Regions from separate parts of the Cupriavidus oxalaticus genome, predicted to be linked through region 2. Evidence: predicted binding sites of a transcription regulator. Region 2 holds the regulator's gene; the other holds the start of a gene.
What was found. The regulator LexA, encoded in region 2, represses DNA repair genes until DNA is damaged. The targets are predictions, from matches to a motif close to ACTGTATNNNNATACAGT.

Region 1: a site for LexA is predicted at 4,784-4,801, ahead of JTE92_RS04265 (CppA family protein). Genes of this name have one in related genera too.

What each region holds. Positions count from the first base shown of each region.
Region 1 covers NZ_CP069811.1:937,603-952,098, reverse strand. Annotated here, with positions in the region: gene JTE92_RS04290 (tripartite tricarboxylate transporter substrate binding protein) at 1-332, opposite strand, end outside; gene JTE92_RS04285 (enoyl-CoA hydratase/isomerase family protein) at 357-1,136, opposite strand; gene JTE92_RS04280 (acyl-CoA dehydrogenase family protein) at 1,129-2,274, opposite strand; gene JTE92_RS04275 (acyl-CoA dehydrogenase family protein) at 2,283-3,422, opposite strand; gene JTE92_RS04270 (CaiB/BaiF CoA transferase family protein) at 3,514-4,710, shown strand; gene JTE92_RS04265 (CppA family protein) at 4,833-5,135, shown strand; gene JTE92_RS04260 (2-hydroxy-3-oxopropionate reductase) at 5,198-6,106, shown strand; gene JTE92_RS04255 (DMT family transporter) at 6,153-7,037, shown strand; gene JTE92_RS04250 (flavin reductase family protein) at 7,034-7,627, opposite strand; gene JTE92_RS04245 (acyl-CoA dehydrogenase family protein) at 7,624-8,802, opposite strand; gene JTE92_RS04240 (AraC family transcriptional regulator) at 8,950-9,954, shown strand; gene JTE92_RS04235 (entericidin A/B family lipoprotein) at 10,048-10,191, opposite strand; gene JTE92_RS04230 (DUF2188 domain-containing protein) at 10,455-10,736, shown strand; gene JTE92_RS04225 (hypothetical protein) at 10,918-11,115, shown strand; gene JTE92_RS04220 (hypothetical protein) at 11,417-11,743, shown strand; gene JTE92_RS04215 (VTT domain-containing protein) at 11,987-14,263, shown strand; gene JTE92_RS04210 (DUF1579 domain-containing protein) at 14,361-14,496, opposite strand, start outside.
Region 2 covers NZ_CP069812.1:2,266,795-2,281,290, forward strand. Annotated here, with positions in the region: gene JTE92_RS22860 (pyridoxal phosphate-dependent aminotransferase) at 1-523, opposite strand, end outside; gene JTE92_RS22865 (Mth938-like domain-containing protein) at 901-1,290, shown strand; gene JTE92_RS22870 (peroxiredoxin) at 1,444-1,908, shown strand; gene JTE92_RS22875 (PhoH family protein) at 2,274-3,977, shown strand; gene JTE92_RS22880 (hypothetical protein) at 4,106-4,513, shown strand; gene JTE92_RS22885 (C40 family peptidase) at 4,561-5,238, shown strand; gene JTE92_RS22890 (inorganic phosphate transporter) at 5,320-6,327, opposite strand; gene JTE92_RS22895 (DUF47 domain-containing protein) at 6,341-6,967, opposite strand; gene JTE92_RS22900 (replicative DNA helicase) at 7,160-8,551, opposite strand; gene rplI (50S ribosomal protein L9) at 8,738-9,190, opposite strand; gene rpsR (30S ribosomal protein S18) at 9,222-9,500, opposite strand; gene priB (primosomal replication protein N) at 9,504-9,803, opposite strand; gene rpsF (30S ribosomal protein S6) at 9,881-10,255, opposite strand; gene JTE92_RS22925 (asparaginase) at 10,368-11,360, opposite strand; gene lexA (transcriptional repressor LexA) at 11,643-12,299, shown strand; gene JTE92_RS22935 (hypothetical protein) at 12,413-12,583, shown strand; gene JTE92_RS22940 (hypothetical protein) at 12,620-12,970, opposite strand; tRNA gene JTE92_RS22945 (tRNA-His) at 13,073-13,148, opposite strand; gene JTE92_RS22950 (hypothetical protein) at 13,250-13,528, opposite strand; gene dusA (tRNA dihydrouridine(20/20a) synthase DusA) at 14,323-14,496, opposite strand, start outside.

The DNA.
Region 1 (14,496 bases), on a different replicon from region 2:
AACGGGTCGTAGCCCAGGTTCTTCACCATCACCGGGTTCACCGCGATCAGCGAGTTGCTGCCCAACAGGATGGTGTTGCCATCCGCCGGCTCCGCCAGCACGGTGCGCACGGCGATCAGGCCGCTGGCCCCCGGCTTGTTCTCCACCACGATCGAGCGTCCCAGCGCCTTGCCGATCTGCTCCGCGTAAAAGCGCGCGCCCTCGTCCGATCCGCTGCCCGCCGTGAACGGCACGATGACGCGAATCACCTTGCCCTGCGCCCGCGCGATGTACGGGAAGCCCAGGGTTGCCGCGCCCGCCAGCAGCGTGGCGCCAAATTGTCTCCGTTGCATGTGCTTGTCTCCTATCTATCGAAATCAGTCTTCAAAGACCGGCAGCCGCCTTTCGGCCATGGCCTTCACGCCCTCGGCCATGTCCGGCCCCGCAAACTGGGCAGCCTGCTCCGCGCTCTCGCGCGAGATGGCGTTGCGGATGTGGCTGAGCGAATCCGCCTTCAAGGTCTGGCGAGTAGACTGCAACGCACGCGGCGATGAAGCGGCCATCTCCCGCGCCAGTGCCATCGCAGCGGTGCGCACCTCCGCCTGGGGAACGATGAAGTCGACCAGTCCCATCTCTTTGGCGCGCGCGCCATCCACGCGGGCGCCGGTGTACAGCAGCCACGCCGCCATCTGCTTGCCGATCAGCGCCGGCAGCGTGTACGAGAGCGCAAACCCGGGGTGAATGCCGAGCCGGTTGAAGTTGGCCGAGAACCGGGCCTCTGCGCACGACACGCGGAAATCCGCCGCGAGCGCCAGGCCGAGTCCGCCGCCGACGGCCGGGCCCTCGATGGCGGCCACGATCGGCTTGCTGAAACTGAAGATGCGCAGCGCCTCCAGGTAGATGGGGTTGATGCGCGAGGCGCTGCGCGCCTCACCGCCATTGCGCCGCGAAAAATCCGCTCCCGCGCAGAACGCGCTGCCGCCCGCCTGCAGCAGCACCGCGCGGCAGGTCTTGTCCGCCTGCAGCCGGTCCAGCTCGTCGGCAATGCGGGCAATCATCTCCACATCGAAGAAATTGTGCGGGGGGCGGTTCAGCTCGATGAGCGCGACATGGCCGTCGCGGCTGGTCAAGATGGCCGGGTTCGGCGTCTCAGACATGGGTGGTGGTCCTTTCTGCTTGCATGGGTCGGCCGTGATGACCGGCCGGCGTTTCCGGGAGGTCCCCGGACGGCAGCGTGCGCGCGGTCAGGTGCGGCCAGAACCGGTCCGAGCCTGCCTCGATAAAGGCCTGGCCGAGGCGCTCTGCCCATTCGGTGCTGGTACCCGCCTCGGCACGCCAGGCCCACAGGCGCCGGGTGGCAAAGTTCAGTGCGTATTCGTAGGTGAAGCCAATGGCGCCATGCACCTGGTGCGCAATCGAGGCACCCGTGCGCACCGCGTCGCTGGCCGTGACCTTGGCGACGGCGGCACTGAATTCCGCCTGGGGCGCGCTGTCCTGCTGCATGGCGGGCAGATCGCGCAGCGCCGTGGTCGCAGCCGCATAGCTGCAGGCCACCTCGCCCGCCAGCACGGCAAGCTGCTGCTGGATGGCCTGGTACTTTCCAATGGGCTTGCCGAACTGCACGCGGTCCTTCGCATACTGCACGGCCAGGTCCAGCGCGTACTCCAGTGCGCCGGTCAGCTGCGCGGCAGTGGTGGCGGCGTAGAAGACTTCCAGCGGCCGGTTCAGCCCCGCAATGCCAGGTGGCAGCACGTGGGCCACGGGGGCATGGTCGAGCACCACGGTGTCGGCGGGCAGCGATGCGGCATCGGCCTTCGGCTCTATGCGCACGCCCGCCCCCTTCGCCGCCACCAGGCAGAGCTGGCCTGCCGCCTCGATCACCAGCCAATGAGCATGGCGCGCCCACTTCACGGCCTTCATCGTGCCGTCGATGGTGGCGGGCGTGCCCGCCTCGTTACTGGTCACTGCAAGTGCCCGCGCCTGTGCGCCCGCCGCCAGGGCAAATACGCTGTCGGCCGCCAGGTCCAGCCCGCTGCGCGATGCCAGGTACTGCCCCACCACCGCCTGCGACAGCGGCACCGGCGCCTGGGTATAGCCCACCTGGTAGAACAGGGACAACGCTTCCAGCCAGGAGGCCTCGATGCCGCCGTGCGCCTCGCGGCAGAGGATCTTGGTCATGCCGCTGTCGGCGATGGTTTGCCACAGCACGCCGGCGAATTCGCCAGCCTCGACAGCGGTCAGCAGCTCGCGGCTCACCTCGTTGGCCAGCAGCCGCTTGACGGTTTCTTCAATCATGTTGTCGCTCATCTCAGCCCCAGTCCTTTCGCAATAATCCCGCGCAAGATCTCTCGCGTGCCCCCGCGCAGCGAGAACGATGGCGCCGCCAGCGTCACCAGGTTCAGCACCTGGTCGAACTCGCTGCCGTCGCCCAGCCGGTCGGGGAATACCTCGTAGGCAATGTCGGGCAGCGACTGCTCCAGCAGCGCGCCCTGGTCCTTGACGATGGAGGCGGCCAGCGACGGGTCCTGCCCTTCGGCCATCATCAGCGCGATGCCCTGCGACATCTGGCGCAAGGTGGCATAGCGCGCGATCACCTTGCCGATGGCCACCGCCTGCTGACGGTTGTCTGCCTGCGCCGCATCCAGCATCTCCAGCAGCAGCTGCGTGCTGCTCAGAAAGCGTTCCGCGCCCGACCGCTCGTACTTCAGTTCATTGATCACCTGGCTCCAGCCCTTGCCCTCCTCGCCCACCAGGTGGTCGTCGGGCACGAACACGTCGTCGAGGATCACCTCGTTGAAGATGCGCGTGCCCAGCTGCGAGACGATGGGCCGCACCGTCACGCCGGGGCGGTCCATCTCGATGAAGATCTGGCTCATGCCGGCGTGGCGGTCCTCGCCGCGCTCGCTGGTGCGCACCAGGGCCACCATGTAGTGCGCGTGGTGCGCGCCCGATGTCCACACCTTGCGGCCGTTGATCTTCCAGCCGCCTTCCACCCTGGTGCCGCGGGTACGGATGGAGGCGAGGTCCGAGCCCGAGTCCGGCTCGCTCATGCCGATGCAGATGAAGGCCTCGCCCCGGCGGATCTGCGGGATGATTTTGGGAGCAAGCTTGTCGCGGCTGTAGCGGATGAGCAGTGGCCCCATCTGCCGGTCGGCGGCCCAGTGCGTGCCCATCGGGGCACCGACGGCCAGCAGTTCTTCCAGCATCACATAGCGCTCCAGCATGCTCTTTCCGCCGCCCCCGGCGTCGGTCGGCCAGGTCATGCCGAGCCACCCTTTCTCGCCCATCTTCCTGGAGAAATCCGGGTCGCGGCCGGCCCAGTTGTGGGCCCGCTCGACGCGTGAATACTTCGTGATGTGTTCCTTGGCAAAGGCTCTTGCTTCTTCCCGGAGCGCCTCGCATTCGGGTGGAAGGTCCCCGACCGTGATGTGCAACGTATCCATGTTTATCCTTACTTGCTTGCTATCAAGCAACACTATAGAGTGGATACATCGAATCTGCTACTAGGTAATTACGATGAGAAGCGAGGCAACCATGACTGCAAGCGACACGACGACCGGCCAGCCAAAGGTGGACGCCACCGCTCCCCGGGGTCCTCTTGCCGGCATCCGCGTGCTGGATCTGACCGCCGTGGTACTGGGCCCTGTCGCCACCCAGGTGCTGGCGGACTATGGCGCCGAGGTGATCAAGGTGGAGCCGCCCGAGGGCGACCTGATGCGCGCGAACGGCGTGAGCCGCACGCCCGGCATGAGCTCCACCTTCATGAACATCAACCGCAACAAGAGTTCGGTGTGCATCGATCTCAAGACGGAAGAAGGCAAGGCGCGGTTGCGAGAGCTGATCGGCCGCTGCGACGTGCTGGTGCACAACATCCGCGTCAAGGCGATCGAGCGGCTGGGCTTCGGCTACGAGGCGGTGGCGCAGATCAATCCGGGCATCGTCTACTGCGCCGCCACCGGCTTTGGCGAGGGCGGCGCGTTTGCCGGCCAGCCCGCTTTCGACGACATCATCCAGGGCGCCTGCGGCCTGGCCCATCTGATAGGGCACGAAAGCGGCGTCCCTGACTACCCGCCCACCCTGTTGGCCGACAAGATCGCGGGCCTGGCCACGGCCAACGCCATCCTTGGCGCGATCGTCCACAAGGTCCGCACCGGCGAAGGCCAGTACGTCGAAGTGCCGATGTTCGAGACGATGGTCGCCTTCACGATGACGGAGCACCTCGGCGGCCACGGCTTTAACCCGCCCATTGGCGACGCCGGCTATGCGCGCCTGCTCAAGGGCGGCCGCAAGCCCTCGCCCACCAAGGATGGGTACATCGCCCTGCTGCCCTACACGGAGCAGCACTGGAAGGCCTTCTTCCACCGCTTCGGCCGCGGCGAGTTCATCGACCAGTTCAACATCAGCAGCCGGATCGAGCGCAACAAGAACATCCAGGCCATCTATGCGGAACTGCGCAAGATCACGGCGCAGTACACCACCAGGGAGATGATGGATGTGTGCCGGGAGATGGATATCCCGGTCGCGGAAATGTATTCCATCCACACCATCCAGACCCATCCCCAGGTGCAAAGCACCAGCCTGTTCCAGACCATGACGCACCCTACCGAAGGGGACGTGGTTACAACCCGCCCGACAGCCCTTTTTTCCAGGACGCCTGCATCGATCTATAAGCCTGCTCCCCGTCTGGGCGAGGATACCGAGCGGATCCTGGGTCCGAGGTCGGGGACATGATGGGTTGACTGTAGGTCGGCAGATGTGAGCCCGTAGTCATTACCGTGCAGACTTTTCTTGCCTCCACCAGGATACTGTATATATTTACAGTACCTGTATGGATAAACAGTAGGAGTCTGGCCATGGAACACCTGATCCGCGTGCAAAACGACTACGACCGCCAGGTGCTGGCCTGGCTGCGCGGGCGCATCGGCGATGCCGCGCTGCAGACCGTGGCGCTGCGCCTGGGCCGCGAGCGCAAGCCTTACCTGTCGACGATCTGCCGCAGCCTCGGCATCCGCCCGCCTGGCCGGCGCCAGTTCGCCGCAGAGGCAGCGCGCGTGCACCGGACCGTGGGCGACCAGTACCTGGCCCGCATCCGCGAGATCCTGGGCCAGCGTCCGGGCGATCCGGCCAAGGATGCAGCCTTGCCGGCGCGTAACTGACTATGATCAGAGTTATGCGTCCGCCCATGCGCGGCGCTTCCACGCAACCACCGGACACTATCATGAGCAAGATCGGTTTTATCGGGCTTGGCGTGATGGGCAAGCCCATGGCGCAGCATATCGTCGACGGCGGGCATACCGTGCTCGCCCACACCCGCAGCGGCGTGCCACAGGACCTGCTGGACGCGGGCGTTCAGGCCTGCAGCAGCGCCGAGGATCTGGCGCGGCAGTCGGAAACCATCATCCTGATGCTGCCTGACACGCCCGACGTGGAGCAGGTCCTGTTCGGCAAGGAAGGCGTCGCCGACGGCCTTGCCGAGACCCCGGGCGGGGTCACGGTGATCGACATGAGCTCGATCTCGCCGATCGCCACGCGCGAGTTTGCGCGCTGCATCGAGGCGCTGGGCGTCGACTATGTCGATGCGCCGGTGTCCGGCGGCGAGGTTGGCGCCAGGGCCGGCACGCTGTCGATCATGGCCGGCGGCAAGCAGGAAGTGTTCGACCGCGTGCTGCCGCTGCTGCAGCTGATGGGCAAGAACATCGTGCGCGTGGGCGAAGTCGGCGCGGGCCAGGTGGCCAAGGTGGCCAACCAGGTGATCGTGGCCCTGACCATCGAGGCAGTCGGCGAGGCCCTGGTGCTGGCCGCGCGCGCCGGCGCCGATCCCGCGCGCGTGCGCGAGGCGCTGATGGGCGGCTTTGCCAGCTCGCGCATCCTTGAGGTCCATGGCGAACGCATGATCAAGCGGACCTTCGATCCGGGCTTCCGCATCGCCTTGCACCAGAAGGACCTGGAACTGGCGCTGTCCACCGCGCGCCAGCTGGGCGTGGGCCTGCCGAACACGGCGTCGTGCCAGCAGCTGTTCAATGTCTGCCACGGCCTTGGCGGAAGCGGCTGGGACCATTCGGCGCTGGTGCGGGCGATCGAGCACCTGTCGTCGTTCGCCATCGGCGACACACCACCGGCGGCCTGAGCCCCCGGCCGCCGCTTTGCCGAGCGTGCATAGCCCTCTGGCCCGCATGCCGAGTGCGAACACCGTCCTGCTGACCACGCTGGCCATGCTGGCTTTCGCCGGCAATTCCCTGCTATGCCGGCTGGCGCTGGAAGGCACCACCATCGATGCGGCCAGCTTTACGCTGGCGCGCGTCGCCGCGGCGGCCGCGGTGCTGTGGATCATCGTGGTGGTGCAGCACCGTCTGCTGCGCACTGACACCATGGCGTGGTTTCCGCCGCTGGCCGGCAACTGGGTCTCCGCGCTGGCGCTGTTCTGTTATGCCGCGGCGTTTTCGTTTGCCTACCTGCGCCTGGGCGCCGGCACCGGCGCGCTGCTGCTGTTCGCTGCCGTGCAGGCCACCATGACAGGCTACGGGCTGGCGGCCGGCGAGCCGCTGCGCATGCAGCAATGGATCGGCCTGGCGCTCGCGCTTGCCGGGCTGGTGTGGCTGTTGCTGCCGGGACTGGCGACGCCGCCGCTGTTGTCGTCGCTGCTGATGATCGGCGCGGGCATCGCATGGGGTATCTATTCGCTGCACGGCCGGCGCAATGCCAATCCGGTAACGACCACGGCCGGCAATTTCCTGCGCGCGGTGCCGCTGACGCTGGCGCTGGCCGCGGTGATGCAGGCACAGCGTTCGCTGGATCGCGCAGGCCTGGTGTACGCACTGCTGTCCGGCGCGGTCACCTCCGGGCTTGGCTACGTGGTCTGGTATGCGGTGGTGCCGCGCCTGCGCGCGGCCACCGCCGCGACGGTGCAGCTGAGCGTGCCAGTCATCGCCGCGGCGGGCGGCATCGTGCTGCTGAATGAAACGCTGACGCTGCGGCTCGCCGTCAGCGCGGCGGCCGTGCTCGGCGGCATTGCACTGGTGATTGCCGGCAAGGCCCGCGGCGCACGGGTGCTGCGCTAGGCCGCGCCGGCGTCGATGCTCGCCACCCCGTCGCCAAAGCCGCCGCCATGGAACACCAGCGGCGCGCCCGGGACTGTGTCATAGGCCACTACCTCGGCCACAAACACCACGTGGTCGCCGAGCGCGCGCACCGAGCGGTGCCGGCAGATGAACGTCGCCAGCGCGCCGGCGAGCAGCACGGTGCCGCACGGTCCGGGGCGGCAGTCGATGCCGGCAAAGCGGTCGATATCACGGCCCGCAAAGCGCCGGCACAGGGCCAGCTGCCCGCCGCCGAGCACGTTGATCGCATGGCAGGGCGCGGCGCGCAGTGCCGGCAGGCTGCCGGATTCGCGCGCCAGGCACCACAGCAGCAGCGGCGGCGCCAGCGATACGGAAGTGAAGGCGTTGATCGTCACGCCCACCGGCCGGCCCTGCGCATCCGCGGCGGTCACCACCGTCACGCCGGTGGCGAACTGCCCGAGCGCGTCGCGCAGCGCGCGCCGTGCCCGGGTGTCGTCGCCCATGCCGCCAGAGGCCCCGCCCAGGTCATCGCAGCCGCTGTCGTTGCAGGCCTCGGTGGCATACGGCAGCGGGGCCAGGGCGGGGATCATTGCGCGGCCTGCCGCACCTCGCCGGGAGGCGCATCGATATCCAGGCCCAGCGCCATGCGCCCGGCGTACTCCTGCTGGGCACCGGCCTGCAACGGATGGAAGCGCGCGCCCTGCGCATCGCGGAAGCGCCGCTCCAGCCCGGCGTCGCGATAGAAGCCCGCCCCGCCGGCCAGGTCCATCGCCGCTTCCACTGTCGCCAGCACCGCGCGCGCCGCCAGCGCGCGCCCGCCCATGATGCGGTTGGTGGTCACCGCACCCGGCGCCTGCCCCGCCGCTGCGTCGAACATCGTATCCAGCGCCATGCGCGCGGCTTCCGCTTCGTTGCAAAGGCGGCCGGCCGCTTCCACCGCATGCGCGTTCAGGCGGCGCTGCCGCGCCAGCTGCAGCGCAATGTCGCGCGCCGCTTCGGCAATGCCGACGTAGACCGCATAGATCAGCGGCAGCGCAATCATCGAGACGGTATGCATCATCGGATGCCAGACGCCTTGCGGGCGGCGCGCGGCGACGGCAGTGTCGGGCACCAGCACGCCTTCGAGCAGCACATCATGCGAGCCCGTGCCGCGCATGCCCAGCGTGTGCCAGTTCGACATCACGCTCACACCGGGGCTCTTCATCGGCAGCGCGAAATGCAGCACCGTGGGCCCCGCTTCGGGATCGTCGTACACCGCGCAGGTCATGAACAGGTCCGCCGCCGGCGCGCCGCTGGCGAAAATCTTGCGTCCGTCCACGCGGAAGCCGCCATCGACGCGCGTGGCCTTGCCGCTGCCCTGCAGCCAGTCCGAGCCGCCGCTGCCCAGCAGCACCATCTGCTCGCCCGCCACGCGCTTGAGCAGCCCTTCCACCGGCGCCTTCTGGTTGCGCCAGCGCCATGCCGCGGTGGCCACCGGGTGCGTGTGCATGGCAAAGGCCAGCGCGGTCGATCCGCAGTACTTGCCCAGCTCGCGCAGCACGGCGCCCAGCTCCTGGTGCGACAGGCCGGCACCGCCCAGCTCCTGCGGCACGGCGGCGGCAAAGAATCGGTGCGCACGCAGGTCGTCGTAGTTCGCGCTGACGAACTGCTCGCTCGCGTCGATCTCGGGGGCGCGGGTGTCGAAGGTGCGGCCCAGCGCCGCGGCAAGTGCGAGCCAGTCGGCCTGCGCACCGGCGCTGGCATCGGGGGCGATAACTGTTTCCATGGTGTTGTCTCCGGCTTGTCTGATCCGTGCCCCGCTACCGTTGTCCGGCCCGGGGCACGGTGCTAGTATCGGAGCCCGGTCCCCTCGCCCGTATGATCGGGCGTCCGGCTTTCTTGCGCGAAACACCGGATCTGGAGGAATGTGGCCATGGATGCCTTGTCCGACCTGCTGCGCGCCGTGCAACTGAGCGGCGCCGTCTTCCTCAACGGCGAATTCAAGTCGCCGTGGTGCCTGGTGTCTGAAGCGGATGCTGAATTGCGCGCCGCCTTCCTGCCCGGCACCGATCGCGTCGTCTCCTACCATCTGATTACCGAAGGCGTGTGCTGGGCCCGTCTTCTCGGCAGCACGGGGCCGGGCGTGCGCGTCGAGAGCGGCGAGCTGCTGGTGGTGCCGCAGGGCGAGCCGCACGTGCTGGGCAGCGACCTGCACCTGCAGCCGGTGCAGTCCGCCCCGCTGGTCGCGGACATGCTGCGCAACAGCCCGGGCGAAGTCATGCGCGTGTCGTACGGCGGCGGTGGCGAGACCACGCGCATGGTGTGCGGCTTCCTCGGGTTCGACGACACCATGGGCAACCCGCTGCTGACCTCGCTGCCGCGCCTGTTCAAGGTGGGACTCGACAACGGCATCGAATCGGCGTGGCTCGCCACCGCGCTGGCCTTTGCCACCTCGGAAGCCGCCGAACCGCGGGCAGGCACCGCCACGGTGCTGGCCAAGCTGTCGGAACTGCTTTTCGTGCAGGCGGTGCGGCGCTGCATCGACACGCTGCCGGAAAACGAAAGCGGCTGGCTCGCCGCGCTGCGCGACCGCTACGTGGGGCGTGCGCTGTCGCGCATGCATGCGCGCCCGGCCTACCCGTGGACGGTGGACGAGCTGGCCGGCAATGTAGGACTGTCGCGCTCGGCGCTGGCGCAGCGCTTTACCGACCTGCTCGGCCAGCCGCCGATGCAGTACCTGGCGCACTGGCGCCTGCGCACCGCGGCGGCGGAACTGCGCAGCGGCAACCGCTCGGTCGGCGAGATCGCCGGGGCGGTCGGGTATGACTCCGAGGCGGCGTTCAGCCGCGCCTTCAAGCGCGAGTTCGGCCTGCCGCCGGCAAGCTGGCGCCGCAGCCGCGCCGACGAGGAGCGCGTGGCGGTGACCGCCGCGCACTAAACCCGATTTCAGGGATTTCCTGTGAAGGAAAAACGGCCCGTGCCTTGGGGGCACGGGCCGTTGGCCTCTGCAGCGCCTGCGATCCGCAGGCGCTTACATTTTCTGCTTGGTGTTTTCCGCCGCGCCTTGCACCTTCTCGCCGCCGCGTTCGATATCCTTGCCTGCACCGGCCATGGTGTTGCAACCCGTGACCAGCATCACGCCGGCGAGGGCAAACAGTGCGAATAGCTTTCTCATGACGATCTCCTTGCTTCGTGTGGAAGCGGCATGCGCCGCCAGGATGGAATAGCTAGGAATGGCTTGACCGGGCAGCTTCATGCCCAACCGGCAATTGGATCGTAGCAACCGGCAACCGCAGGAAAAGTCGGCTTTCGTCCTACCCCAATGTCAGCCGACGGCGCGACATGCCCGCACGGGTGTAGGACAACGACCGATACCTGCGCGCCGCGGCTTCGCTTAGAAAGGTAGGGCCCCACCTGTCCACTTCCCGGGAGACCGCCATGACTTCACGCAGCATCCACGTGCTTCCTGCCGCCACCGACAACGACAATGCCGCCCGCGACGGCGAATGGGCCCTGACCATCGAAGGCATGGATGGCATGGGCGATGGCGAGGAAGCCACGGCGCTGCACTTTCCCACCCAGGAAGCCGCCATCGCCGAGGGCTGGACGCGGGCGCGCCAGGCCGGCGTGTCGCTGTGCATCCATGGGCGCGATGGCCTGGTGCGCGAGCGCAAAATCTATTGCCGCGCTGCCGGGACCATGTCCCGCCCGGGGCATTGAATCCGGTCCGGCGGGCCGGAAACGGCGGCCCGAGCCCGGCATTCGCCGCCCGTCTCGCTATCACCGGCAATAGTTCATTGCGCAGACAACGTTGAGTCAGGTCAACGGCGCGAAAAACGCAGCATGCATTCCGCGGGTCCAGTGCCGATACTAAGATCAGGCACTTACCGAGACCCACGTCATGTCCCGCATCCTCAGGTACCGTCCGCTCGACATCTATCCCGACCCGCTTGAGGCGAGGATCGCCGAACTGCACGAAATGGCCACTGATGTGCACGCCAGGCAAGCCCGCCGATGGCGCCGCCAGAACGACGCCGACGGGGCCGCCGGTGGCCCGGAACACCGGTTTCCGTGCGGCAATCCGCAAACCCGGCACTGAAGTAATGCCGTTCAGTTAACCACTGTCGTTCCCGCGCAGGCGGGAACCCAGTGACTTTTTGTCCCCCATCGGGGGGCTTTAAGACGCTGGATTCCCGCCTGCACGGGAATGACAGTAGTGATTGATACCTTAACTGAACGGCATTACGGCACTGAAGGCCTTTTCCCCACGACTTGCCGCAGAATGTGAACAAGTGTCATATCCGGTTGGCAAAGACATGACCCCTGCGAAAGAATGGATTCCCGCATCCGCTATGGCCCGAAAGGGTCAGCCGGATGCTCCAATCCTCTGACGCAGCGACATGGATCGAACCACCCGGGAATGCGTGCTGGCGCTGATGAACTGCCTGCGTGCCAAGGGGCCCATGCCCCGGCACCAGCTTGCCGCCGCCAGTCGCCTGAGCGCCGCGGAACTGACCCGCGCCCTGAAATCGGCCCGCCAGATGGGGGTCGTCGCCTATGCCGGCGAGCCAGACGTGGCCGCGCAGGCCGGCACCTTGCTGGTACTGACCGGCAGGCCGCTGCCGCCGCCGCGCAAGGTCACGCCGGTCGCACGCGAGAATACGCCGCACTTCCAGCCACTGCTTGACGCCTGGGGGATCTCACGCCCCGCGCGCCGTCAGGCATAGCAAGAACTGCCGGCGCCACTTGCGCTGGCAGTTATTACAAAAGGCAGGTAAAGAGAACAAGCGGAGAACAAGCGGTGTACAAGCGGCCCACGCACATCGCACACGCAGCGTACCCACCTCACCGCCATTCTCGTCGCGACGTACGACCCTTCCCCTGTTGCGGCAACGCTCCCCGGCCTGCCGGCAGGCCCTCCGGTATGGAACTTGCGCCGCGCTTAAGGCTTATCCCCCTGAGCGTGCGACATGAGGCCCCCGAATCCGCCCGGCACCCCGAATCCGCCCGGCACCCCGACGCCGCCAGCGCCGGACACTCCGCCTGAATCGCAGGAACTGCGCCCCTTTACGCTGGAGCCGGGGCGCAACTGCTGGCGTGTCGAACCTTGCCACCGCTTTGCCATGCTCGTCGACGGCGACGCCTATTTCCGCGCGCTGCGCGAAGCATTGCCGCGCGCCGAGCACACCATTTTTATCCTCGGCTGGGACATCGACAGCCGCATGGAACTCGTGCCCGAAGGCGCGCACGACGGCCTGCCCGAGGGGCTGCGCGACTTCCTTTGCGCGCTGGCCGACCGCCGTCCCGAACTGCGCATCTACATCCTGAGCTGGGACTACGCCATGGTGATGGCGATGGAGCGCGAATGGCTGCCGTCGGCCAGCGCGCACTGGCAGGCGCACCGGCACCTGTCGTTCCGCCTCGACGGCAACCATCCCCCAGGCGCCTCGCACCACCAGAAGGTGGTGGTGATCGACAGCAAGGTTGCTTTCGTCGGCGGGCTGGACCTGACGCTGCGCCGCTGGGACGACAACCGCCACGCGCCAGGCGCGCCACTGCGCGTTGCCGAGGGCAAGTCCTACCCGCCCTTCCATGACGTCCAGTGCGCACTCGATGGTCCGGCCGCCGCCGCGCTCGCCATCCTGTGCGCGGCGCGCTGGCTGCGCGCGACCGGGCGCAAGCCGCGTCCGCCAGCGGCGACATCCTCGGATCCCTGGCCGCCCAGCCTGGCGCCGGAACTGACCGACGTGCGCGTCGGCATCGCCCGCACCATGCCGGTGTGCGAGGACGAGCCAGGCGTGGGCGAGATCCGCATGCTGATGCGCGACGCCATTGCGTCGGCCCGGCACAGCATCTACATGGAAAACCAGTACTTCAGCTCGGGCGAGATCGCCAAGGCGCTGGCCGGACGGCTGGGGCGGGACAACGGGCCAGACATCGTGCTGGTGTCGCGGCGCAACGAAAGCGGCTGGCTGGAAGCGCACAGCATGGGCGTGCTGCGCGCGCGCCTGTACCGCCGCCTGCGCGCCGCGGACAGCGGCGACCGCTTCCACCTGTACTGCCCGACGATCCCCGGGCTGCTGCCGGAATGCGTCAACATCCACAGCAAGGTCACCGTGATCGACGACGATTTCCTGACCATCGGCTCATCCAACCTCAGCAACCGTTCGTTGGGGCTGGACACCGAATGCAACGTGGTGGTGACCTCGGGCGGCGACCCGCGCGTGCGTGAAGCCATCGCGGCCATGCGGGCCCGGCTGCTGGGCGAGCACCTGGACGTCGCGCCCGAGGCATTCCAGGCCAAGGTGGCCGAAACGCGCAGCCTGCTGGCGGCCATCCGCGCGCTGCAGCGAACCGATGGCCGCACGCTGGAAGACTACGAGCCGCCGCTGCCGGACGATCTCGATGCCGCCTCGCCGGCCGACCACCTGCTCGACCCCATCGAGCCCATCGACACCGACCAGGTGCTGGCCGAGTTCGTCAGCCACGAAGCACGCCCGCGCGTGATGGGCCGTGTCGGCATGATGGTGGCGCTGGCCCTGGTGCTGGCGGGGCTGGCCTTCGCCTGGCGCTACACGCCGCTGCGCGAATGGGCGGATTTCCGCGCGCTGCTGGCCGTGGTCGAGCGCCTGGACGACATGCCCATGGCGCCGCTGGCGATGATGGGGATATACCTGGCCGGCGCGGTGACCATGCTGCCGGTGACGCTGCTGATCCTCGTGACCGTGGTGGTGTTCGGGCCGTTCTACGGCGCCGCGCTGGCGCTGGGCGGCACCATGCTGAGCACCGGCGCGGGCTACCTGGCGGGCCGCCTGCTCGGGCGCAATACCGTGCGGCGCTTCGGCGGCCGGCGGCTGAACCGGGTCAGCCACCAGCTGGGCAGGCACGGCGTGCTGGCGATGGTGGTGTTGCGGCTGGTGCCGATCGCACCGTTCTCGCTGGTCAACCTGGTGGTTGGCGCCTCGCGCATCAGCCTGCGCGACTGCCTGGCGGGCACGGCGCTGGGGATGCTGCCGGGCATCGCGATCTCCGCCTTCCTGGTCGACCGCGTTGCCGCCGCGGCGCGCCACCCGGGGCTGGCGACTTTTGCCCTGCTGGCGCTGGTGCTGTTGCTGCCGGCATCGCTGCTGCTGTTGCTGCGGCGCCGGCGCCGGCGCAATGCCGAACGCCGCAAGGCGGAACGGCACCGGCCAGTCAAGCAACAGGACAGCCACCCGGACAGCCGGCAGGACGGCCAGCCAGCATGACGGCCAGCATCGCGGGCCAGGCGGTCCCGGGCGCCGGATGGCGTGCGTCGCCCATGCTGCGGGCGAGCGCACCTGAGCGTCAGGAACGGGCGCCGCGCTAGCGCTTGCGGCGGTAAGTGGCCTTCATGATCTCGGTCCACTCGCCGTTCTCGCCTTGCATGAACGACGTCAGCGTCCGTTCGTTGTCATCCTTGAAGGCAATCACATCGCGGTACCGGACCGTGCGGCCATTG
Region 2 (14,496 bases):
TGATGACGATGGCCTTGGTATGCGGCGTGATGCGCGCGCGGATATCGGCCGGATCGGGCATCCACTCGTTGGCCTCGTCACAGATATAGTGCACCGGCGTGCCGCCCGACAGGCTGACCGCGGCGGTCCACAGCGGGTAGTCGGGCGCCGGCACCAGCACTTCATCGCCGGTGTTGAGCAGCGCGTTGACCGCCATCACAATCAGCTCGGAGGCGCCGTTGCCGACATAAATATCGTCCAGGCCAACGCCTTCGATATTTTTTTGCTGGGTATAGTGCATGATCGCCTTACGTGCAGCGAAAATGCCCTTGGAATCGGAATAACCTGCCGAATTCGGCAGGTTTCGCATCATGTCCTGCTGAATCTCTTCCGGCGCGTCAAAACCGAATACGGCCAGGTTGCCGATATTCAGCTTGATGATCTTGTGCCCTTCTTCCTCCATCTGCTTGGCCTTTTCCAGCACCGGACCGCGGATGTCGTAGCAAACGTTATTGAGTTTGTTGGATTTCTGGATGGGTTTCACGGCGATGTCGGGGCAAGCTGTCGGGCAGGCGGTCGGGCAGGGATAGTGTGCCGCGTCGGCGGCACCGGGCAGAAAACCTGGCTAAATCTGAACGAACGCGGAGGCGCCGTCCGCTGCGATGCAACGCGGGCGTGGCACAGGCGTGGCACAAGCGTGGCAAACAGGGAGGCAAAAGCTATAATTTATCGGATTATGACAGACTTCGGCAGGGATTCTTGCATTGCAGCGTACGCCAGCGGCGCGCGCGGCAAGCGAACGCGGGCCATGGCCCGGCCCTGCGCCTGTCCTGCCCGTCACACCACGACCGCCCGCGCTGCCGGCCATCCGCCCCACGGGCCGGCCAGGCAATCCGCGGCGGCCGCCGCAGAGGCCTCCAAGTGAAACTCCACGCCGACCAGCCCCAGTCGCTGAATACCGTCACGGCCTATGGGCCGGACTATATCGAGATCAACCTCGTCCGCCACACCACCTCGATCCTGGTCATGCCCGAAGGCGAGATCCGGCCCTGGCCGGTGAACCGCTTCGAAGACCTCGAGCCGGTTCATTTCGAACAGCTGGCCGAACTCAATCCCGAAGTGGTGCTGCTTGGCACCGGCTCCCGCCTGCGCTTCCCGCATCCGCGCCTGACCGCGTCGCTGTCGCGCCGCCATGTGGGCGTCGACGCGATGGACATGCAGGCCGCCTGCCGCACCTACAACATCCTGATGGCCGAGGGGCGCAAGGTAGCTGCGGTGCTGCTGCTCGAGCCGGCTGCCGGAGCCGCCTGATACCGCCTGATGCCGCAGCAGGACCGCATGGCGCCCACGCAAAGTTGAGCCCACGCCACGCTTGAAGTCCGGGGGGCGCGCCCCAATCTGCTCCCGCTAAGGTGGCAGCCCCCCTTCCCGAATCTCCCTGCCCCTTGCCAAGGAGCCACAAGAATGACGATCAGTCTCAACAAGGCCGTACCCGACTTCAGCGCGCCGATGACCGGCGACGCCACCTTCCGCCTTGCCGACTTCCGCGGCAAGACGGTGGTGCTGTACTTCTATCCGAAGGACAACACGCCGGGTTGCACCACGGAGGCCATGAACTTCCGCGATCAGTATGACGATTTCACCAAGGCCGGCGTGCAGGTGTTCGGCATCTCGCGCGACAGCATCCGCTCGCACGAGAACTTCAAGGCCAAGCTCGAGCTGCCGTTCGAACTGATCTCCGATGCCGACGAAGCGGTGTGCTCGCTGTTCGATGTCATCAAGATGAAAAAGCTCTATGGCAAGGAGCACCGCGGCATCGAGCGCAGCACCTTTGTCATCGACGGCAAGGGCATCCTGCGACACGAGCTGCGCGGCATCAAGGTGCCGAACCATGTCGATCAAGTCCTGGAACTGGTGCGCGCCATCTGAGGTCTTGCGTGCCTGCGACACAGCGTACAGCCGGCGCCGCAATGGGTTGGCAAACCCAATTGCCAAACCCGGGACCTTCAGATACATTGGCCCGTAATGAGTTCAGATTCCGGATGCCACGCTGATTCGACTTCCCGGCCCAGGCGGTTCGCGCCACAGGCCGGTCGCGGACCTGCCGTGTCGCCGGTCCGCAAAGAAGCCGCCAACCCTGTTATGCAGGCATGGCGGCTTTTTTGTTTGCGCTCATGCCTGTCCGCGCCGGGTGCCTCGCGCATGCATGCCCCGGCTACTGGCCACGACGCAGTCGACCGTCGTGGCGCGGACGCCTTAGCCCCTCTCTCGTCCCCCTGAAAGGAAAGCCAAGCATGCCGCTGCCTACCATGCCCGCCAAGCCTGCCCAATTGCTGGATCCGAGCGAATTCGCTCCGGTCTCCGCGGTGCCCAAGGCCAAGTCCGCCACACAGTCGAAGAAACCTGTGCCGGCACTCGAGCGCGTGGCATTGCTGGAAACCGGCGAGGCCAAGCCGCCTGCCGTGAAGGCGCGCGCCGCCGGTGGCACCCGAGCCCGCAGCACCGAAACCCCGGCCGGGCCCGCGCCGACGGCCAGCGCCCCGCCGGTCAGCCTGGTCAAGCCCGTGGCCGGCACCTCGCGCCGCGCGCGCAAGGCCGAAGGCCCGAGCAAGCTGTTCGTGCTCGACACCAACGTGCTGATGCACGACCCGAGCTCGCTCTTCCGCTTCGAGGAACACGACATCTATCTGCCGATGATGACGCTCGAAGAACTGGACAACCACAAGAAGGGCATGAGCGAAGTCGCGCGCAACGCGCGCATGGTCAGCCGCACGCTCGATTCGCTGGTGGGCGGCACCGACGGCGTGCTCGACGAAGGCTTGCCGCTGGAAAAGCTCGGCAACCGCGACGCGCAGGGCAAGCTGTTCTTCCAGACGCGGCTGAACGATATCAAGCTGCCCGAGGGCCTGCCGCAGGGCAAGGCCGACAACCAGATCCTGGGCGTGGTCAGCGCGCTGCAGCAGCAGTACCCCGAGCGCCAGGTCGTGCTGGTGTCCAAAGACATCAACATGCGCATCAAGGCGCGCGCACTCGGGCTGCCGGCGGAGGACTACTACAACGACCAGGTCCTGGAAGACAAGGACCTGCTCTACGCGGGCGTGATGCAGTTGCCCGGCGACTTCTGGACCAGGCACGGCAAGGGCGTGGAAAGCTGGCAGGATCCCAAGTCCGGCGCGATGTTCTATCGCCTGACCGGCCCGCTGGTGCCCTCCTTCCTGGTCAACCAGTTCGTCTACCTGGAACCGGTCGACGGCAGCCTGCCGCTGTACGCGCAGGTCAAGGAAATCAACGGCAAGACCGCGCTGCTGCAGACGCTCAAGGACTACACGCACCACAAGAACAATGTGTGGAGCGTGACCGCGCGCAACCGCGAGCAGAACTTCGCGCTCAACCTGCTGATGAATCCGGATATCGACTTCGTCACGCTGCTGGGCCAGGCCGGTACCGGCAAGACGCTGCTGGCGCTGGCGGCGGGCCTGGAGCAGGTGCTCGACCAGAAGCTCTACAACGAGATCATCGTCACCCGCGCCACGGTGCCGGTCGGCGAGGACATCGGCTTCCTGCCCGGCACCGAGGAAGAGAAGATGCAGCCGTGGATGGGCGCATTCGACGACAACCTCGAAGTGCTGCAGAAAAGCGACGACAGCGCCGGCGACTGGGGCCGCGCCGCCACGCAGGAGCTGATCCGCTCGCGCATCAAGGTCAAGAGCATGAACTTCATGCGCGGCCGCACCTTCGTCAACAAGTTCGTCATCATCGACGAGGCGCAGAACCTGACGCCCAAGCAGATGAAGACGCTGGTGACGCGCGCAGGCCCCGGCACCAAGATCATCTGCCTGGGCAATATCGCGCAGATCGACACGCCGTACCTGACCGAAGGCTCGTCCGGCCTGACCTACGTGGTGGACCGCTTCAAGGGCTGGAGCCACAGCGGGCATATCACGCTGGCGCGCGGCGAGCGCTCGCGCCTGGCCGACCACGCCGGCGACGTACTCTGACGCGGGCGGCAGCCGGGGCGCCTGCCTTGAGGCCGGTGCCCCGGCCCGCTGTCGTGAACGGCAAGCACAATGCGGCTATGATGTCCGCACATCCGCTTGTTGTCCCGCACCCCCAACCGGAGGCGTCGATGAACCAACAGCATCTCCGCCTGGCCGCGCTGATTGGCGCTGCCATGGCCCTGGCCTGCCCGCTGCAGGCACGCGCCGCGGCCGACGACCTGGTGATCCGCACCATGGGCCCGGTCAGCTATGTCTGCGGCGGTGTCGCCGAAGACGAGCGCCAGGCGCTTGCCGCGCGCGAGAAGGATTTCAATATCGGCATCCTGTTCACGCAGGGCGCCGCGGGCGAGTTCCTGTCCGACGTCGCGGTCAAGCTGGTGCGCGACGAACAGGAGGTCGCAACCTTTCGCGCCGCCGGACCCCGCTGCCTGATACGTGCGCCGGAAGGCAGCTACAATATCGAAGCCACTTACAACGGCCAGGCCAGGTCGATCAAGGTCAGCACCGGTACGCGCAACGCCCAGCTACGCTGGTAGCGGCAAGGTTGCCGGTGCGCCGGCAGGCCGGCGACCGGAATCCAGGCATGCCATTGCGCCGTACCAGCAGCTCTTCCAATCCTCCCACACCGCCAGGCCCGCTCGCCCGGGCCGGCCTGCCGCTGCTCTGCGCCGCCGCACTGCTGCTGGCAGCGTGCGCCAGCTCCCCATCCTCTCGCCATGGCAGCTTGCCGCGTGCACCCGGCAAGCCCATGGTCGATCCCAGCGCCGGACTGGAGGAGATCTCGATCCAGGCGATGTCGCTGGTCGGCACGCCTTACCGCTACGGCGGCAACACGCCGGATGCCGGTTTCGACTGCAGCGGACTGGTGCGCTATGTGGTATCCCGTGCCGCCAACGTCAACCTGCCGCGCACCACCGAAGCCATGGGCACCCGCGGCACCATGCTTGACCGCAGCGAAGTCGCTTCGGGCGACCTCGTGTTCTTCAACACCACCGGACGCGCCAACTCGCACGTCGGCATCTACGTCGGCCAGAACCGCTTTGTCCATGCGCCATCGTCTGGTGGCACCGTCCGGCTGGAGGACATGGGCAAGCCTTACTGGGCCTCGCGCTACAACGGCGCGCGGCGGGTGGTTGCCGGCGCGATCAACCTGCCGCCGCCCGCGCCGGCGACACCGGCCCCGGTCCCGGTCCCGCTGGTGCCGCAACCGGCCCCGCTGCCCGACGACGACGATCCCATCGCCGCCTTCGCCAACCGCTGAGCGCCCGGCGCGCGGGCAAACAAAAAGCCAGGCAGCTGCCTGGCTTTTTGCAAGACCATCCAATCCCGCGTTACAGGATAGTTACAGGATATGCCGGCCGATCCACCATGCGATCGCCGCCATGAAGGCCGATGCCGGAATCGTCAGCACCCAGGCCCACACGATATTGCCGGCCACGCCCCAGCGCACCGCCGACATCTTCTGCGAGGAGCCGACCCCGACGATGGCACCGGTGATCGTATGCGTGGTGGACACCGGCACGCCCAGCGCCGAGGCAAAGAACAGCGTCATCGCACCGCCGGTCTCCGCGCAGAAGCCGCCCACGGGCTTGAGCTTGGTGATCTTCTGGCCCATGGTGCGCACGATGCGCCAGCCGCCGAACAGCGTGCCCATGCCGATGGCCACGTAGCAGCTGACGATCACCCACGTCGGCGGCGGATCGCCGGCCAGCACATGGCCGCTGGCGATCAGCAGCATCCAGATGATGCCGATGGTCTTCTGTGCGTCATTGCCGCCGTGCCCCAGGCTGTACAGCGAAGCCGATACCAGTTGCAGCCGCCGGAACCAGCGGTCAACGCGCGATGGCGGCGTGCGGAAAAAGGTCCAGCCGACGACGACCATCATCAGCGAACCCAGCAGGAAGCCGAGGAAAGGCGACACCAGGATGAACGCCACCGTCTTCAGCAGGCCGCTGGCAACCAGCGCGCCAGTGCCGGCCTTGGCCACCGCGGCACCCACCAGCCCGCCGATCAGCGCATGCGACGACGACGACGGAATCCCGTAGTACCAGGTGATGACGTTCCACGCGATCGCCCCGACCAGCGCGCCGAAGATGACATAGTGGTCAACGACACCACCCTGGATGGTGCCGGTTCCGACCGTGGCCGCCACCTTCAGGTGGAACACGAAGATCGCGACGACGTTGCACATCGCCGCCATCGCCACCGCATGGTGCGGCTTGAGCACGCCCGTGGACACCACCGTGGCGATCGAGTTGGCTGCGTCGTGGAAGCCGTTCATGAAGTCGAACAGCAGCGCGAGCGCCACCAGCAGGGCAATCACCCACAGGCTCATTTGAATGGTCTGCATGCCGATTGCCGCCTCAGGCGTTTTCCAGGACGATGCCTTCGATGATATTGGCGACGTCCTCGCACTTGTCGGTGATCGTCTCGAGCTGTTCGTAGATGGCCTTCAGCTTGATCAGGCGCTTGACGTCGGTCTCGTCCCGGAACAGCTTGGACATGGCCGAACGCATCACGCGGTCGGCCTCGGACTCGAGCTGGTCGATCTGCTGGGCGGTCTTCAGGATGGTGCTGGCGTTGCCCATGTCCTCGAGCAGGCCCACCGCGATCTTGACCTGGTCGCAGCACTGCACGCAGATCGCGGCGAGGCGCAGCGCCTCGTCGGTCAGGTTGGTCACGTCATACAGGGAGATGGTCTCGGCCACGTCTTCCATCAGGTCCAGGATATCGTCCATGGTCGTGATGAGCTTGTGGATCTCGTCGCGGTCCAGCGGCGTGATGAAAGTCTTGTGCAGCAGGTCGATGGTGTCGTGCGTGATCCGGTCGGCCTTCTTCTCGGTGGCCTGGACGCGGCGGGCATGCGCCTCGGCGTTGGGCAGGTCGTTGACCAGGGCCTGGAGCTCGTGGGCGGCGGTCACCGCGCAGTCGGCGTGCTGGTTGAAATATTCGAAGAACTTGCCCTCTGTGGGCATGAATCGGCCGAACATGGAATGTTCCTTAAGGCGGCGCATGTAGCGCTGCTGATGTGTTGCAGATGGATTGAACGCGAAGCACGACAGCCGCCGGGTGGGCGGTTGTCATCAAAGCGCAATATTTTACAGGGTTACGCGGACACTGCCCGCCAATTTGGCACAAACGAGACGGCCTGCGGCGCGATCTCGCGGGCGGGCTTGACTTCGTCAGGTGTCGTTGTCGAAGAACGCCGGGCCGCCGGTGAAGTTGTCGAACTTGGTGAACTGGCCCAGGAAGGTCAGCCGCACCGTGCCGATCGGGCCGTTACGCTGCTTGCCGATAATGATTTCGGCGGTGCCCTTGTCCTGCGAATCGGGGTTGTAGACTTCGTCGCGGTAGATGAACAGGATCACGTCGGCATCCTGTTCGATAGCGCCGGATTCGCGCAGGTCGGACATCACCGGACGCTTGTTCGGGCGCTGCTCCAGGCTTCGGTTCAGCTGCGACAGCGCGATCACCGGGCAGTTGAGCTCCTTGGCCAGGCCCTTCAGCGAACGGGAGATTTCTGAAATTTCCGTCGCGCGGTTCTCACCGCCGCCGGAGCCCGACATCAGCTGCAGGTAGTCGATGATGATCAGGCCGAGCTGCCCGCACTGGCGCGCCAGGCGACGCGAGCGCGCCCGCAGTTCCATCGGGTTCAGCGCCGGGGTTTCGTCGATGAACAGCTGTGCATCGTTCATGCGCTGGATGGCATGCGTCAGGCGCGGCCAGTCTTCATCCAGCAGGCGGCCGGTACGCAGCCGGTGCTGGTCCAGCCGGCCCACAGAGCCGAGCATACGCATGGCCAGCTGCGTGCCCGCCATTTCCATCGAGAACACCGCCACCGGCAGGCCCTGCTCCACCGCCACGTGCTCGCCGATGTTCAGCGAGAACGCGGTCTTGCCCATCGACGGACGGCCGGCCACGATGATCAGGTCGCCACCCTGCATGCCGCTGGTCATCCGGTCCAGGTCCACGAAGCCCGTGGGCACGCCGGTCACGTCGCTGGTGCTGTCGCGATGGTAAAGCTCGTCGATCCGCTCCACCACCTGCGTCAGCAGCGGCTGGATTTCCTGGAAGCCGGCCTGGCCGCGCGCGCCTTCCTCGGCGATCGCAAACACCTTGGATTCGGCTTCGTCCAGCAGTTCGCGGACTTCCCGCCCCTTGGGCGCGAAGGCGGCCGAGGCGATGTCGTCGGCCACGGTGACCAGCTTGCGCAACACCGCACGCTCGCGCACGATTTCCGCGTAGCGGCGGATATTGGCCGCGCTGGGCGTGTTCTGTGCCAGCGAATTCAGGTACGCCAGCCCGCCAACCTCCTCGGCCTTGCCCGCAACCTGCAGCATTTCGTAGACCGTGATCACGTCGGCCGGCTTGGTGGCCGAGATCAACCGGGCGATGCTCTGGAAGATCATCCGGTGGTCGAAGCGGTAGAAATCCGCCTCCGAAAGGAAGTCCGCAATGCGGTCCCAGGCGGCATTGTCCAGCAGCAGGCCACCGAGCACCGACTGCTCGGCTTCGATGGAATGCGGCGGAACCTTGAGGTTGTCGAGTTGGGGGTCGGCGACGGGCGCGTTCATGGGGAGGGATTATAACGGCGGGGCGCTGGCAGGAGGACGCACTACAGCGGACATTTGCCCGACATCTGCCTGACATCTGCCAGCCAGCGCAAGCGGGACAACAAAAAAGGCAGGAGCCAGGGCTCCTGCCTTTTCTGCTTGCAGTGCTTCACGCGGCGCCGCGGCGCGGCACCGCTGCAACAGGTTTTAGACCTGCTCGCCCAGCACCGACACAGTCACGTCGACCACGACGTCGGTGTGCAGCGCGACGCTGATCGGGTGGTCGCCCACCATCTTCAGCGGGCCGTTCGGCAGGCGAACCTGAGCCTTCTCGACCTTGAAGCCCTGGCCTTCCAGTGCCACGGCGACGTCGGCGTTGGTGACCGAGCCGAACAGACGGCCGTCCACACCCGACTTCTGGCTGATCTGGACGGTCAGGCCGTTCAGCTTCTCGCCTTCGGCTTGCGCGGCGGCCAGCTTCTCGGCAGCGGCCTTTTCCAGCTCGGCGCGCTTGACTTCGAACTCGCCGATCGCGGTTTGCGTGGCGCGGCGCGCCTTTTTCGACGGGATCAGGAAGTTACGTGCGTAACCGTCCTTCACCTTGACGATGTCACCCAGGTTGCCCAGGTTGATGACTTTTTCCAGCAGAATGACTTGCATCGTATTTTCTCCGTTACGGACCTAGGGCCTATCAGTTCTTGTGCAGGTCGGTGTACGGCATCAGCGCGAGGAAACGCGCGCGCTTGATGGCCGTATCCAGCTGACGCTGATAGTGGGCCTTGGTACCGGTCAGGCGGGCCGGCGTGATCTTGCCGTTGTCGCCGATGAAGTCCTTCAGGGTGTCCAGATCCTTGTAGTCGATCTGTTCCACGCCAGCCACGGTGAAGCGGCAGAAGCGCTTGCGCTTGAACAGCGGGTTCTGTTGCTGGAAGCGCTTCTTGTTCTTGTTGTCACGTTTGACGAATGCCATGATTCAATCCTTTACGAATGCTTTACATCCGGTGATGTGAAAGACGAGAGCCTTGCTGTTGCGGTGCTTGCGGGCGAGGAATCCTTCGCAGTCGAGCAGCGTGCCGAGCGGGAGCCGCTCAAGCCGCTGGCCAACCGGCCCGATCCCCATCGCTGCGATGGCAAACTCGACCTGCCGCGGCGTTTCCGCCTCGACCGCCTCGCCGCTGTACTGCAGGATGCAGTTCACGACGGGCACCCCGGCCGGGGTATAGCGCAGGGCGTCGCGTTCCGCCAACGTGGCGGCAAGCCGAAGCTGGTTCAACGCGGGGCCTCTTGCTGTTTGCCATCGGTGCCGCCCTGGCCGACGCTGTCAGCCGTGGCTCGCACCGCAGTCCGCACTCAGGCGGGCTGGCCTTCGGTGGTCGTTTGCGCAGCCTTGCGGGCTTCTTCGCGCTGCACTTCCTTCATCATCGGCGAAGGAGCGGTCTCGGCCTTCTTGGTCTGCACGATCAGGTGGCGCAGGACGGCGTCGTTGAACTTGAACGCGTGTTCCAGTTCAGCCAGGGTGTCCTTGCCGCATTCGATGTTCAGGCAAACGTAGTGAGCCTTGGCCAGCTTCTGGATCATGTAGGCCATCTGGCGACGGCCCCAGTCTTCCACGCGGTGAACGTTGCCGTTCTGCGAGGTCACGAGCTGCTTGTAGCGCTCGATCATGGCCGGCACTTGTTCGCTCTGGTCCGGGTGGACGATGAAGACGATTTCGTAATGACGCATTGACGCTCCTTTTGGGATTAGCCACCCGGGCGTCACGAGTCCGGTGTGGCAAGGTTGAATAGCCGTAAATTATAGCCCGGCGCCGGTCCGCCGTGCAAGCAGCAAGCCTGCCTCAGGCTTGGGCAAACGCTGCCTGCAGGCGCAAGGGGTCCCGCGCCAGCGCAGGATCCGCCGCAAGCGCCAGTGCCAGCAGCACCCTCGCCTTGTATGGGTTCAGGTCCGCGGCAGAGACAAAAACGCCATCGGACGGGCTGGGGTGCGCCGGAATCGCCACATGGCCTGCCCCGGTGCGTGAACTGCGCACCACTGCCACGCCGGCGATGGCGGCATCCACCAGGGCTTCCGCCAGGACTTCATGTATCGAACCATTGCCGGCCGCGGCCACCACCAGGCCCGCCACGCCGGCCTGCACCAGCGCGTCGACGGCGATCCGGCCCGGTTGCGCGTAGCTTGCGACGATCTCAACCACCGGCCATGCGCGTGGCATCGGCCCGATCGCCCATGCCTGCCGGGGCGTGCGGGCGAAGCGCACGTAGTCATCCTGCACCATCCCGAGCGGCCCGCATTGGGACACGAAGGCATCCACCGCCGACGTATGCGCCTTGGCGACATCGCGCGCCGCGTGGATCTGCTGGTTCAGCACCACCAGCACGCCCTTACCGCACGCATCCGGATGCGCCGCCACCCGGACCGCGTCGAGCAGGTTGAGCGGGCCGTCGGCGGATAGCGAGGTGGACGGTCGCATCGCTGCCGTCATCACCACCGGAACCGGACACGCCTGCGTCAGGTGCAGCGCCATCGCGGTCTCTTCCAGCGTGTCGGTGCCGTGCGTGATCACGATGCCCGCCACATCCGCCTGCGCAGACCAGTGTTCGACGCGCGCCGCCAGCGCGGCCCACAGCGCGAAGGTCATGTCCTTGCTGTCGACCTGCGCCACCTGCTCGGCTTCGATCCGCGCCACCGACTTCAGCGCCGGCACCGCCGCCAGCAACGACGAGACGGGCACGGTGGCCGCCTGGTAGTGTGCGCTGCTGGCGGGGTTGCCCGAAGCGCCGGCAATGGTGCCGCCGGTAGCCAATACAACGATGCGAGGCAATTGGTTCATGGGTGCTGGGGGGCAGGAAACAGGAAGGTAACGCATGCGCAGGGCGCATCGAATCGCGATTGTAATGGCGGACCTCCGCCTGCATGGCGTGCGCCGAGGCCTATCGGTCACCGCGCGCCGCCAAAAATTCTGCTTGCGCTGACGCCGATACTGTATAAAATCACAGCATACTGTTTAAACATACAGTGCCCGGCCCGCCGGATGCAGGATTTGCGGACAGCCCCGTTCGTGGGCAACCCGCTCCCACCCCTGCCCAGCGCGCCCGCACGGAACGGCGATCCCATGGCGACCCTGACACCCCGGCAGCAGCAGATTTTCGATCTGATCCGCAGTACGATCCGCCGTACCGGCTTCCCGCCCACGCGCGCCGAAATTGCTGCCGAATTCGGCTTTTCCTCGCCAAATGCCGCGGAAGAACACCTGCGGGCGCTGGCCCGCAAGGGCGTGATCGAGCTGACGCCGGGCGCCTCGCGCGGCATCCGCCTGAAGGTTTCGCGCAGCGATTCGGAAATGCCGGACCAGTTCTCGCTGCCTGTCCCTGGCGTATTGCAGCTGACGCTGCCGCTGGTGGGGCGCGTTGCCGCCGGCAGCCCCATCCTTGCCGCCGAGCATATCGACCGCCAGTACCAGGTCGATGCCTCGGTCTTCGATGAACGCCCCGACTATCTGCTGCGCGTACGCGGCCTGAGCATGCGCGACGCCGGCATTCTCGACGGCGACCTGCTCGCCGTGCGCCGCGCCAGCGAAGCGCCCAACGGCAAGATCGTGGTGGCACGGCTCGGCGACGATGTCACAGTCAAGCGCCTGCAGCGCCGCGGCGGTCATATCGAGCTGATCGCGGAAAACCCGGACTTCGCCAACATCATCGTTGAACCCGGGCGCGAAGAGTTTTCGCTGGAAGGCATCGCGGTCGGCCTGATCCGATCCTCCGGCTTCTAGCCGGGCACGGCAGGCCTTGCGCCTGCACGGACCCACACGCTCCATTGCTTTGCAGACGCCGCCCGGCTTGCCGGGTGTTGACCCCGCTTTTGCCTGAAAAAAGAGGTGCAACCATGCCGCAAACCCACGACGTCGCCGCCCGCCGCCCGGTCAAGCCGGTACCCTTCCGCCAGTGCAAGGGCGTACGCGTTTATCAGGGCGCGCAGCGCCGGACCATGGTAGGCAGCATGGCCGCTATCTGCAGGATGCTTGAACTGGAAACCACGAACAAGCTGGCCGTTTGAAGCGGCGCCACTTTCTGACCTGCGCCCTGCCCTGAATCAGCTACGCGCGCACGCCTTGGTTTCCGTTTCCAGTTCTTCCGGCGTCATCTGCGGGAACCATGTATTGGTCTTGCGGAGTTCGACGGCCGTGCCATCAGGCCTGGCCGTCAGCGAAATCAGGTAGGCATAGGCAAACTCGCCGCTGCCGTTTGGCTGCCCGATCCGGATTTCCGTCTGGTTCCGTGCCGGCAGGTTGACGACCGTCGCCTCATCGCCGAGATTGTTGCGCAGGCATTTGGCAACGTCAGCCATTTTTGCCGGCGTGAACAAGCGCATCGGGGGACGCGCACGAATGTCTTTTTCCGACGTGCCAGTGGCACACCCGGCCATCATCGCGGCCACTGCCACGCCAGCGCCCACTACCGCTGCTCGAAGGAACATATGAACCCTTTGGAATCAGATCCAGAAAGCAAAACAGCGCCCGTAAAGGCGCTGTTTTGCTTGGCAACTTGGGGTGGCTGATGGGACTCGAACCCACGACGACAGGAATCACAATCCTGGACTCTACCAACTGAGCTACAGCCACCGTAGAGGTCATCAGCGAAGCGCTGATCGACGAAAACCAAGATTATACAAACACTTTTCCGAGATGGCTAGTATTCCGCACAAATTTTTTCGGGGCCTGCATCACGCCTTGCGCGGCTGCCACTTGGCCTCCAGCAACACTGCCTGCTTGATGGCGGCAATGGTCTCCGCCTCGGTGTCGAAGTGGCCCAGCAGCCGCCGTGACTTGCCGTTGAGGACGGCCTCCTGCAGCGCCCTGCCCGACGCTTCCGAGGTGCCGTGGTGCCAGCAGTAGCGCGCCGTCCATTTGCCATCCTGTAGTGGTTCAGCGACCCAGACCAGCCTGAAGTCCTCAAACACCTCGCCGAATGACTCTTCGTTGTTTGCGTTCGCTTTGTCCACGCTTGCTGCCGTCCATTCGCCTGTGGCGATGCGAAGAATCGTAGCACGCAGGCCAGGTTGCCAGAGATGGGGGCGGTACGCGGGCGCGACAGAGGTTCGCCGGAACCTGGCGCATTGGCCGTGGCCCAACCATCTTCTGGAAGATTGCAAGGAAGGAGCATGCGAACAATGCTTGGACGCCTGGCGGGAGTCTTGTCGCTGCTGGGAATGGTCGCGGCCCTGGCGGGCTGTGCGGGCGGCGGAGCCGATGGACGGGAGTCGGGGATTACGGCCTACGGAACGCTGGACGTCGGCATCAGCCATACTTCGCGATAGATTTCGCGCACCAGGCGTGACCGATGGAACTCTTTTCCATGCCGTGCGGTCAAATCGGCTCGAATGGTGCGATCGCAACAGGGCAAAAAAAGAGTCCGCAGCGCGGACTCTTAACTTTAGCGATCTCAAATGCCCTGAAGGCCGTTGCAATGTAACTGTCATCCGGGAATTACACCATTCGGGTAAACGAAAAGCGCCGGACGCGCCGACGAAAAAAAAGCCCGCCGAAGCGGGCTGAATAATCAGTTGAAGAAAGCCCTGTATTCGAGGGCAGGCACAGTGTAAAAAAGTGCCCTGCCCCGGCGAATTAGGGGAATCCCTTTGAAACCCTTTACGGACGCCGGTTTCCAGTCGATCCGACATGGCAAGTGTCGCACCCGCTACCCTCGGGAACCGATGCATAGATTGGCGATTCGGTGTTAGAGCAAGGACTCAAGCGCCCATAGCGGGACGATGCCCAGCGTTCAGCGCGAATCGTGCTATGCCGCCAGCGGCTCTGACGCCAGGGGACGCAGGTGTGTACGCGCCTCGGCAAACAGTGCATCCACATCGGCGCGAGTGCGCGCGGCATGCATGCGTTTTGCATCGGACAGCACGCGGCGCCAGCCTCGTCCTCCCGCAACGCCGCGGTACAGCCCCAGCATATGTCGAGT